Methylorubrum extorquens: one gene and its partners. Each later gene encodes a partner of the first gene's protein in a complex. Links are inferred from orthologs where the notes say so. Each region holds a gene or a part of one and is shown on either strand. Other genes may lie near its edges. The genes, in order: secY, secA and secG.

Region 1 (3,098 bases):
TCGGCCCTCCAGGCCCGTCGCCGTGACGCCGACCCGGCCGACACCTCCGAAGCGGCCGTCGCGTAAGGGAGGGCAGCATGGCAACCAAGACTGTCCGCATCGAGCAGATCGGCTCGCCGATCCGCCGCGAAGCCTCCCAGCGTGCGACGCTGGTCGGCCTCAAGCTGAACAAGCTGCACCGCGTTTCCGAGCTGGAGGACACTCCCTCGGTGCGCGGAATGATCCGCAAGGTCGCGCACCTCGTGCGCGTCCTCGACGACGCCGCGGCGTGAGGAGGGCTTACCCATGAAGCTCAACGAGATCCGCGACAACGAAGGCGCGACCAAGAACCGGATGCGCGTCGGCCGGGGCATCGGCTCCGGCAAGGGCAAGACAGCCGGCCGCGGCGTGAAGGGTCAGAAGGCCCGGACCGGCGTGTCCATCAAAGGCTTCGAGGGCGGCCAGATGCCGTTGCATCGTCGCCTGCCCAAGCGCGGCTTCAACAACATCCACGCCCATGACCTGAACGAGGTGAACCTCGGCCGGGTGCAGCAGGCGGTGGATGCCGGCAAGCTCGACGCGAACGCTGCCGTCACGGTCGATGCGCTGGTCAAGGCCGGCATCATCGCTCGCGCCCGCGACGGCGTGAAGCTGCTCGGTGTCGGCGAGCTGACCGCCAAGCTCAGCTTCGAGGTCACCCGCGCCTCCAAGTCGGCCATCGAGGCCGTCGAGAAGGCCGGCGGTTCGGTGACCACGACCTTCGCTGCCGGCGTCGCCCATCGCGGCGCGGCGGAAGGCGCGGTTGCGTCGGCCTGACGCCACGATTAAGTCGAACGCCGAAGCGGCGGCCCGTGCTCGCACGCGGCCGCCGCTTTCGCTTTCAGGGACCGTTCGAGACGCGTCCCGACGGCAATTCCTGGGATACGAGACATGGCCTCAGCCGCCGAACAGCTTGCCGCGAACCTGAATTTCGGCGCCATCGCCAAGGCCGACGAGCTTAAGAAGCGCATCTGGTTCACCCTGGGCGCGCTCATCGTCTTCCGGCTCGGCACCTACATCCCGATCCCGGGCATCGATCCCGAGCAATTCGCGCGGAACTTCCAGAACCAAGCCGGCGGCGTGCTCGGCATGTTCAACATGTTCTCCGGCGGTGCCGTCGAGCGCATGGCGGTCTTCGCGCTCAACATCATGCCCTACATCTCGGCCTCGATCATCGTTCAGCTCCTCACCTCGGTCGTGCCGACACTGGAGGCGCTGAAGAAGGAGGGCGAATCGGGCCGCAAGGTCATCAACCAGTACACCCGCTACCTCACGGTGGTGCTGGCGCTGGTCCAGTCCTGGGGCATCGCCTTCGGCCTTCAGGGCTCGAATGCGGTCATTACGCCCGGCCCGTTCTTCATCCTCTCCACCGTCGTGACGCTGACCGGCGGCACGCTGTTCCTGATGTGGATCGGCGAGCAGATCACCTCGCGCGGCATCGGTAACGGATCCTCGCTCATCATCTTCGCCGGCATCGTCGCCCACCTGCCGGCCTCGATCTTCGGCGCGCTCGAACTGACCCGCACCGGCGCGCTCTCGCCCGCCATCCTGCTCGGTGCCGGCCTCGCGGCGGTCGCGCTGATCTACTTCATCGTGTTCATGGAGCGCGCCCAGCGCCGGCTCCTGATCAACTACCCCAAGCGCCAGGTCGGCAACCGCATGTACGAGGGCCAGTCCTCGTTCCTGCCGCTCAAGCTCAACACCTCGGGCGTGATCCCCCCGATCTTCGCCTCGTCGCTGCTGCTGCTGCCGACGACGGTGGCGAGCTTCTCGGCCAACCAGGGCTCGACCGGCATCCTCGGTACGCTGACGGCCTATCTCGGCCATGGCCGGCCGCTCTACATGGTTGCCTATGCCGGCCTGATCATCTTCTTCACGTTCTTCTACACGGCGATCGTCTTCAATCCGCAGGAGACGGCCGACAACCTGAAGAAGCAGGGCGGCTTCATCCCTGGCATCCGTCCGGGCGAACGGACCGCGGCCTTCATCGACAAGGTGCTGACGCGCATCACGGTGATCGGTGCGGCCTACCTCACCTTCGTCTGCCTCGTGCCGGAAATCGTCGCCTCCTACACCTCGGCGGCGCTCGGCTTCGGCGGAACCTCGCTGCTGATCGTGGTCTCGGTCACCATGGACACGGTGGCGCAGATCCACGGGCACCTGATGGCGCATCAGTACGAGGGCCTCGTGAAGAAGGCGAAGCTGCGCGGCGCCTCCACGACGCGCCGCCGCTGAGGCGCCCCGAGACGCCCTCTTCGACAAAGGTTTGGTGGACGCGCAGTCCGGAATTGCGCATCACAGCGATATAACGACGGCGCGGCCTCAGGAAGGTGGGCGCGCCGCCCATGAAGAACGAGCCCGGCGCCGGGCCTTGAGGACGGGGAGACGCTATGCGGATCATTCTGCTCGGACCGCCGGGTGCGGGGAAGGGTACGCAGTCCGAGCGTATCGTGGAGCGCTATCGCGTTCCGCAGCTTTCGACAGGCGACATGCTGCGCGCCGCCGTCGACGCCGAGACGCCGGTGGGACTGGAAGCGAAGGCGATCATGGAGAGCGGTGGCCTCGTGTCCGATGCGATCGTGGTCGGCATCGTCGCCGACCGCATCGAAGAAGCCGACGCCAAGAACGGCTTCATCCTCGACGGCTTTCCCCGCACGGTCGAGCAGGCCAAGGCCCTGGACGCCATGCTGGCGGAGAAGGGCATCGCTCTCGACGCGGTGGTGGAATTCGTCGTCGACGAGACCGCCCTCGTCGGCCGCATCGCCAAGCGCGCCGAGGAGACCGCCGCCCGCGGCCAGCCGGTGCGCAAGGACGACACGCCGGAGGTCTTCAAGACCCGGCTCGACGCTTACCGGAAGCAGACCGCGCCCCTCTCCGATTACTATGCCGGCACCGGGCTGCTGCGGAAGATCGACGGCATGAAGCCGATCGATACGGTGACCGGGGATGTGACCAGCCTTCTCGATGGATTCCGCGAGACGGCCTCTTCCTGAGACGCCGCCGCGGCGCAGAGTTTGCAGCCCGCCTCCGTTCCGACGGGGCGGGCTTTTTCATGCGTCGCCGAGGGTCCGGCGAGGCGT
Region 2 (3,645 bases), 670 kb from region 1 along the record:
CGTCGTCCCCGCCGGGCCGGTCTGTACGCCGTCCGGCTTCGTCCCGCGGGGCTCGTCGGGAATGCGGCAGGTGCCGCGAAGCGCGACACAGGTGGAACCTCTTCCGGGCAAAGGCAAGCGTGGCCGTGATCGTCGCGAGGTCTCGTGACCGCGGGTCGATGAGGCTGTCGCACGAAGAGCGATGGCACCGCCTGTCGGGGGCGAAAAGTACCGCGCGGAGCGGGCTTTTCAGAAATTTGGATCCTGAGCGGAGCGAGAGCTTGAGCCCGCGGCGGCGGGCGCCGACGATGAAGGCCGGCCAAAAAGCCGGACCGGGCGACCTCTTGACTGTCCGGTCCGGCACTACCGGATGCGCCTGCGGATATTTACCTCTATAAGCCCGCCCAACGCAGGCCGGCGGCGCGAAAAATGCCGCTCGCGACGACCTCACGACCGCAGGTTCACGATGCTCGGTGCCCTCGCCAAGAAGATTTTCGGCTCGTCCAACGACCGCCGCGTCAAGGGTTTTCGCCCACGCGTCGCGGCCATCAACGCGCTCGAACCGGAAATCAGCGTTCTCTCCGACGAGCAGCTGCGCGCCCGCACGCAGGAGTTCCGTGACCAGCTCGCCGCCGGCACCCGCCTCGACGACCTCTTGGTGCCCGCCTTCGCCACCGTGCGCGAGGCGGCCAAGCGCGTGCTCGGCCAGCGCCACTTCGACGTGCAGATGATCGGCGGCATGGTGCTGCACGAGTCCGGCATCTCGGAGATGAAGACCGGCGAGGGCAAGACCCTGGTGGCGACGCTGCCGGTCTACCTCAACGCGCTCGAGGGCAAGGGCGTCCACGTCATCACCGTCAACGACTACCTCGCCTCGCGCGACGCGGAGTGGATGGGCCGGGTCTACCGCTTCCTCGGGCTCACCGTCGGCACCATCGTGCACGGGCTCGACGACGGGCAGCGCAAGGAAGCGTATACCTGCGACATCACCTACGGCACCAACAACGAGTTCGGCTTCGACTATCTTCGCGACAACATGAAGTACGAGCTCTCGCAGATGACGCAGCGGGGGCACCACTTCGCCATCGTCGACGAGGTCGATTCGATCCTCATCGACGAGGCGCGCACGCCGCTCATCATCTCCGGCCCGGTGGACGACCGCTCGGAACTCTACGTCGCCGTTGATACGGTGATGCCGCGCCTGACGCCTGAGCATTACGACCTCGACGAGAAGCAGCGGCAGGTCTCGCTCACCGAGGCCGGCAACGAGTTCATCGAGGAGGAGCTGCGCGCCGAGGGCATCCTCAAGGAGGGCGACCTCTACGACGCGCACAACGTCACCATCGTCCACCACGTGAACCAGGCGTTGCGCGCCCACACCCTGTTCACCCTGGACAAGGACTACATCGTCAAGAACGACGAGGTCGTCATCATCGACGAGTTCACCGGCCGCATGATGCAGGGCCGGCGCTACTCGGAAGGCCTGCACCAGGCGCTGGAAGCCAAGGAGCGGGTGACGATCCAGCCCGAGAACCAGACGCTCGCCTCGATCACCTTTCAGAACTACTTCCGCCTCTACAAGAAGCTCGCCGGCATGACCGGCACCGCCTCGACCGAGGCCGACGAGTTCGCCGAGATCTACAAGCTCGACGTGGTCGACATCCCGACCAACAAGGAGGTCGAGCGCGTCGACGAGGACGACGAGGTCTACCGCACCGTCGAGGAGAAGTACGAGGCGATCATCAAGGAGATCGACAAGGCGCATGCCCGCCACCAGCCGATCCTGGTCGGCACCGGCTCGATCGAGAAATCGGAGCTGATCGGCGAACTGCTGAAGAAGGCCGGCTACACCCTGCTCGACTATTCCGACCCGAACGCTCTGACCGACGTCTACAAGGCCGCCCGCGAGAACCGGGTGACCAAGCGCTTCGCCGTGCTCAACGCCCGCTTCCACGAGCAGGAAGCCTACATCGTGGCCGAGGCCGGCGTGCCGGGCGCGATCACCATCGCCACCAACATGGCCGGTCGCGGCACCGACATCAAACTCGGCGGCAACCTCGAGATGCGCATCGAGAAGGAGCTCGGCGGCATGGCGGAGGGGCCTGAGCGCGACGCGGCGATCGCAGCGCTGAAGGCCGAGATCGCCGAGAACCGCACCAAGGTGCTGGCGTCGGGCGAGAAGGCTGACCCGGAAGCGGGCCGGAAGAAGGATCTGCCGGGCGGGCTCTACATCATCGGCACCGAGCGCCACGAATCCCGGCGCATCGACAACCAGCTGCGCGGCCGCTCCGGCCGCCAGGGCGATCCGGGCCGCTCGAAATTCTACCTGTCCCTCAAGGACGACCTGATGCGGATCTTCGGCTCCGACCGCATGGACGGGATGCTGCAGCGGCTCGGCCTGGAGCAGGGCGAGGCGATCATCCACCCCTGGATCAACAAGGCGATCGAGAAGGCGCAGCAGAAGGTCGAAGCGCGCAACTTCGACATGCGCAAGAACGTGCTCAAGTACGACAACGTGATGAACGACCAGCGCAAGGTCGTGTTCGAGCAGCGCCGCGACCTGATGGGCCAGGACAGCGTGCGCGAGACCGTGGACGAGATGCGCCACGGCGTGATCGACGACTTCGTCGCCGTGCACATCCCCGAGAACGCCTATGCCGAGCAGTGGGACGCGGAGGGGCTGAAGCACCGCGCCCTCGACGTGCTCGGCCTCGACCTGCCGGTGGAGGAGTGGGTCCGGGAAGAGGGCATCGCCGACGAGGAGATCCGCGAGCGCCTGCGCAAGGCTTCCGACGAATCCTACGCCGCCCGCGTCGAGCGCAACGGCGTGGAGGTGATGACCTATGTCGAGAAGCAGGTGGTGCTGCAGGTGCTCGACCACCTCTGGCGCGAGCACCTCGTCACCCTCGACCACCTGCGGCAGGTGATCGGCTGGCGCGGCTTCGCTCAGCGCGACCCGCTCAACGAGTACAAGTCCGAGGCGTTCGAGCTGTTCAACGGCCTCGTCACGGCCCTGCGCGAGCAGGTGACCGCCCAGCTCTCGCATGTCGAGATCATGCAGCAGCAGCCGGAGGGCTTCACCGACGGCGGGTTCGAGAGCGCTGGCTTCAGCGAACCGCAATTGCCGCCGATGTTCCCCGAGCACCGCGACCCGGTGACCGGCGAGAACGAGTTCGCCTTCGCCGGCTCGGGCAGCGACGGCGGGGCGGGCGGCGCCTACGGCTTTGCCGCACGCGAACTCTCGACGGACGCCGCCGTGCTGGAGCGCAAGCCCGACGACGCCTCCACCTGGGGCCGGGTCGGCCGCAACGAACCCTGCCCCTGCGGCTCGGGCAAGAAGTACAAGCACTGCCACGGCCGCTTCGCTACCGAGGCGTGAGCCTGCGGTGAGCGGCGCGCTCGTCTACGGGCTGGAGCCGGATCTCGACGCGGAGACCTTTTGGGGTGTCCTCGTCGAATCCGGGCTCGAGCCCTGGCGACCGGACGAAGATCTCGAACGACTCCGGCGGATTCTGAAGGGTTCCGACCTGATCGTCACCGCCCGGCTCGGCGGGCGCCTCGTCGGCGTGGCGCGCACGCTGACCGATTTCGCCTTCTGCGCCTATCTCGCCACCCTCGCGGTTGCCCGCGACTGCCAGGGCCTCGGCATCGGCCGCCGGCTGATTG
Region 3 (2,890 bases), 2.8 Mb from region 1 along the record:
GATCCCGGCGAGCGAGCGCGCCGCTTCGATCACCGCCATCTGCATCCCGAAGCAGATGCCGAAATAGGGGATGTTGCGCTCGCGGGCGTAGCGGGCCGCGCGGATCTTGCCCTCCGCGCCGCGCTGGCCGAAACCGCCGGGCACGAGGATGCCGTGCAAGCCTTCGAGGAACGGCGCCGGGTCCTCGCGCTCGAACACCTCCGCCTCGATCCATTCGAGGTTGACGCGGACGTTGTTGGCGATGCCGCCATGCGTCAGCGCCTCGGTGAGCGATTTGTAGGCGTCCTTGAGCCCCGTGTACTTGCCGACGATGGCGATGGTGACCTCGCCCTCGGGGTTGCGCACCCGCTCGAGGATGTCCTGCCAGAGGTCGAGCTTCGGCTCAGTCTCGGGCTCCATCTGGAAATGCGCCAGGATCTCCCGGTCGAGGCCCGCCTCGCGGTAGGAAAGTGGCACGGCGTAGATCGTATCGACGTCGCGCGCCTCGATGACTGCGCTCTCCCGCACGTTGCAGAACAGGCCGAGCTTGCGCCGCTCGTCTTGCGGGATCGGCCGGTCGCAGCGGCAGAGCAGGATGTCGGGCTGGATGCCGATGGAGCGCAACTCCTTCACGGAGTGCTGCGTCGGCTTGGTCTTCAATTCACCGGCGGACGGGATGTAGGGCAGCAGCGTTAGATGCAGGTAGCAGACGCTGCCGCGCGGGCGTTCCTGGCCGATCTGGCGGATGGCCTCGAAGAAGGGCAGGCCCTCGATGTCGCCGACCGTGCCGCCGATCTCGACCAGCACGAAGTCGTAATCGTCGTTGCCGTCGAGCACGAACGTCTTGATGGCGTTGGTGACGTGCGGGATCACCTGGATCGTGGCGCCGAGATAGTCGCCGCGCCGCTCCTTGGTGATGATGTCGAGGTAGATCCGCCCCGTGGTCACGTTGTCGGCGCGTGAAGCCGGCAGGCCAGTGAAGCGCTCGTAATGGCCCAGATCGAGGTCGGTCTCGGCGCCGTCGTCGGTGACGAACACCTCGCCGTGCTGCGTCGGGCTCATCGTGCCCGGATCGACGTTGAGATAGGGGTCGAGCTTGCGCAGGCGCACGCGGTAGCCGCGGGCTTGGAGCAAAGCTGCCAGGGCGGCGGAGGCGAGGCCCTTACCCAGGGAGGAAACCACGCCGCCGGTGATGAAAACGTACCGCGTCATGGGCTCCGGTCCATAAAGGGGCTCAAGCGATTCGCCAAACCGCAACGGTTGCCGCACCCCGCCGGCCACGCGGGAGGCGGCACGGGGCGAGGCCCCTCATGCCGTTGAGGAATTCGTCTCTCACATCCCCGCGGCCGATGCGCCGGCCGCAAGGGTCTTATCCGCAGATGGTGCGGCTCGGCCGCAGCGGGCTCAGCGCGATTGCGGCGCATCCGGCGTCGTCGGTGCGGCCGGCGGCGTGCTCGGGGCGGGAGCCGGCGTCGCCGGCGTGGCGGGCGCGTCGGTCGGCACCGAGGCCGGCTGGCCGGGCTGAGCCGGAGCGCCGCTGCGAAGCGTGTCGAGCAGGTTGTCCGCGTTCACCGGCTTCTGGGTCTGCGTCTGGCCCTGCGGCGTCCCGGCCTCGTCGAGGATCGAGCGCGGCGCAGCGGTGCGGTGGGCCATGATCGCCAGCGCGATGCTGGTGGTGAAGAAGAGTGCCGCCAGGATCGCGGTCGCCCGCGTGAGCGCGTTCGCCTGACCGCGGCCGGTCATGAAGCCTGAGACGCCGCCGCCCCCGCCGCCGCCGAGCCCGAGCCCGCCCTCCGAGCGCTGCAGCAGCACCACGGCGATGAGCGCCAGGACGATGATGAGGTGGACGACGATGAGGACGGTCTGCATAGCGATTCCGGTGCCCGCTCGCGCGGACGCTGTCGGTGTGCCGGACTAAAGGTCGCGCGCAAAAGCAGCGCGCCCGCGTATCCGCTGCACGAAGTGGGGGCTCCTACACCGTTTGCCCACCCGCGCCAACCGGCCTTCATGCAAGCGGGCGGGACAAACGATTTGCACGAGGCCCACACGAAGGATGTGTCGCGGCATCCGGAGCCGCCGCTCGCCTCGATATAAAGACAGCGTTCTGGAAAAACGCCGCAGGAGCATGGTCATAGGGCCACGGCCCGTGCGAGGAGTCGGAATGAGCGATTTTCAGCACGAAGCCGGGCGGTTCGCCGCCTTCATTGACCGCGCCGACCGCGAGGAGATGGAGGCCGTGCAGTCCGACCTCCTGCGGATCGCCCTGGAGCGGCCCGATCCGGCGGGGCGGGCGCAGGCGATGGATGCGCTGCAGGCAGCCCTCTCCGACCGGATCCGGCCGGACGCGATGAGCCCGCTGCAGCAGGCCTTCTACGTCGCGGTGCTCTCGATGATCGAACGCACCAAGGAGGCGGTGGCGAAGGCGCCGGCCCGGGCGGACTGACCGCGAGCCCGGCGCGTTCCATGCGACGGGACCGGCAGGCCCTCCTCGTCGTCGATGACCAGGCGAGCTTTCGCGTGCCAGGCACGATCGTCGCGGGCATCGCCGCGCTAAGCCGGACGCTGCACACGGTCGCCACCGTCGAGCGGCACGACGAGGCGGTGACGCCGTTCAGGGCGCAACTCGGCTGGGCGCCGCCGGCGGACGAAGAGCCGCTGGTCCCGGCCGACCGGGTTTTCGTCAAGCGCGGCTACCTGCCGCCGCTCGCGCTGATCGATCATTTCAGGGCGCTCGACATCGAGCGCGTCCTCGTCTGCGGCGTGCAGTCGGAGACCTGCTGTCTCGCCGCCGGCTTCATGCTGTTCGATGCCGGGTTGCGCCCGACCCTGCTGCCGTGGCTCAGCGTCGGATCGTCCCTCGACCGCTCCGGCTCACTCGGAGCCGAGCTCTGGCGGCATCATTTCGGAAGCG

The links.
Region 2: the proteins of secY (region 1) and secA are in contact, whole or in part, in a crystal structure (PDB 3DIN), measured with the Thermotoga maritima proteins. The link is inferred for Methylorubrum extorquens from one-to-one orthologs. Residues at the interface, in WP_004081795.1 of Thermotoga maritima: Glu108, Gly109, Glu110, Glu111, Ala236, Glu237, Arg238, Arg239, Ile240, Thr241, Ile242, Gln243, Tyr244, Ala245, Arg246, Arg247, Val248, Thr249, Gly250, Arg251, Arg252, Val253, Tyr254, Gly256, Ala257, Ser258, Thr259, Tyr260, Leu261, Pro262; in WP_004082002.1 of Thermotoga maritima: Glu261, Ala262, Arg263, Lys300, Ala301, Arg302, Thr303, Ile304, Ile305, Leu323, Tyr324, Asp325, Pro326, Val329, Ser330, Tyr333, Ile336, Lys340, Phe345, Val349, Glu363, Phe364, Tyr374, Ser375, Gly376, Gly377, Glu393, Ile395, Thr482, Ser483.
Region 3: secY (region 1) and secG share a complex: the UniProt entries of both Escherichia coli proteins name them as parts of the sec protein translocase complex. The link is inferred for Methylorubrum extorquens from one-to-one orthologs.

Annotation. Positions count from the first base shown.
Region 1 is NZ_JALJXF010000001.1:3,869,871-3,872,968, forward strand. Bases 134-3,081 are described here. They hold secY (preprotein translocase subunit SecY), read left to right. Parts: upstream 134-909; coding sequence 910-2,253; downstream 2,254-3,081. Other genes in these bases: rpmD (50S ribosomal protein L30), read left to right, coding at 134-272; rplO (50S ribosomal protein L15), read left to right, coding at 286-795; J2W78_RS18110 (adenylate kinase), read left to right, coding at 2,409-3,011. Also shown: rpsE (30S ribosomal protein S5), read left to right, coding at 1-66; more of rpmD, read left to right, coding at 78-133. UniProt on the Escherichia coli protein: The central subunit of the protein translocation channel SecYEG. Consists of two halves formed by TMs 1-5 and 6-10.
Region 2 is NZ_JALJXF010000001.1:4,540,244-4,543,888, reverse strand. What follows is about bases 64-3,558. They hold secA (preprotein translocase subunit SecA), read left to right. Parts: upstream 64-445; coding sequence 446-3,358; downstream 3,359-3,558. Other genes in these bases: J2W78_RS21215 (GNAT family N-acetyltransferase), read left to right, coding at 3,366-3,558. Outside these bases: more of J2W78_RS21215, read left to right, coding at 3,559-3,645. UniProt on the Escherichia coli protein: Required for protein export, interacts with the SecYEG preprotein conducting channel.
Region 3 is NZ_JALJXF010000001.1:1,094,393-1,097,282, reverse strand. Bases 117-2,856 are described here. They hold secG (preprotein translocase subunit SecG), read right to left. Parts: upstream 1,849-2,856; coding sequence 1,384-1,848; downstream 117-1,383. Other genes in these bases: J2W78_RS05445 (cysteine hydrolase family protein), read left to right, coding at 2,443-2,856; J2W78_RS05450 (hypothetical protein), read left to right, coding at 2,141-2,422; J2W78_RS05460 (CTP synthase), read right to left, coding at 117-1,191. Also shown: more of J2W78_RS05460, read right to left, coding at 1-116; more of J2W78_RS05445, read left to right, coding at 2,857-2,890. UniProt on the Escherichia coli protein: Subunit of the protein translocation channel SecYEG. Overexpression of some hybrid proteins has been thought to jam the protein secretion apparatus resulting in cell death; while this may be true it also results in FtsH-mediated degradation of SecY.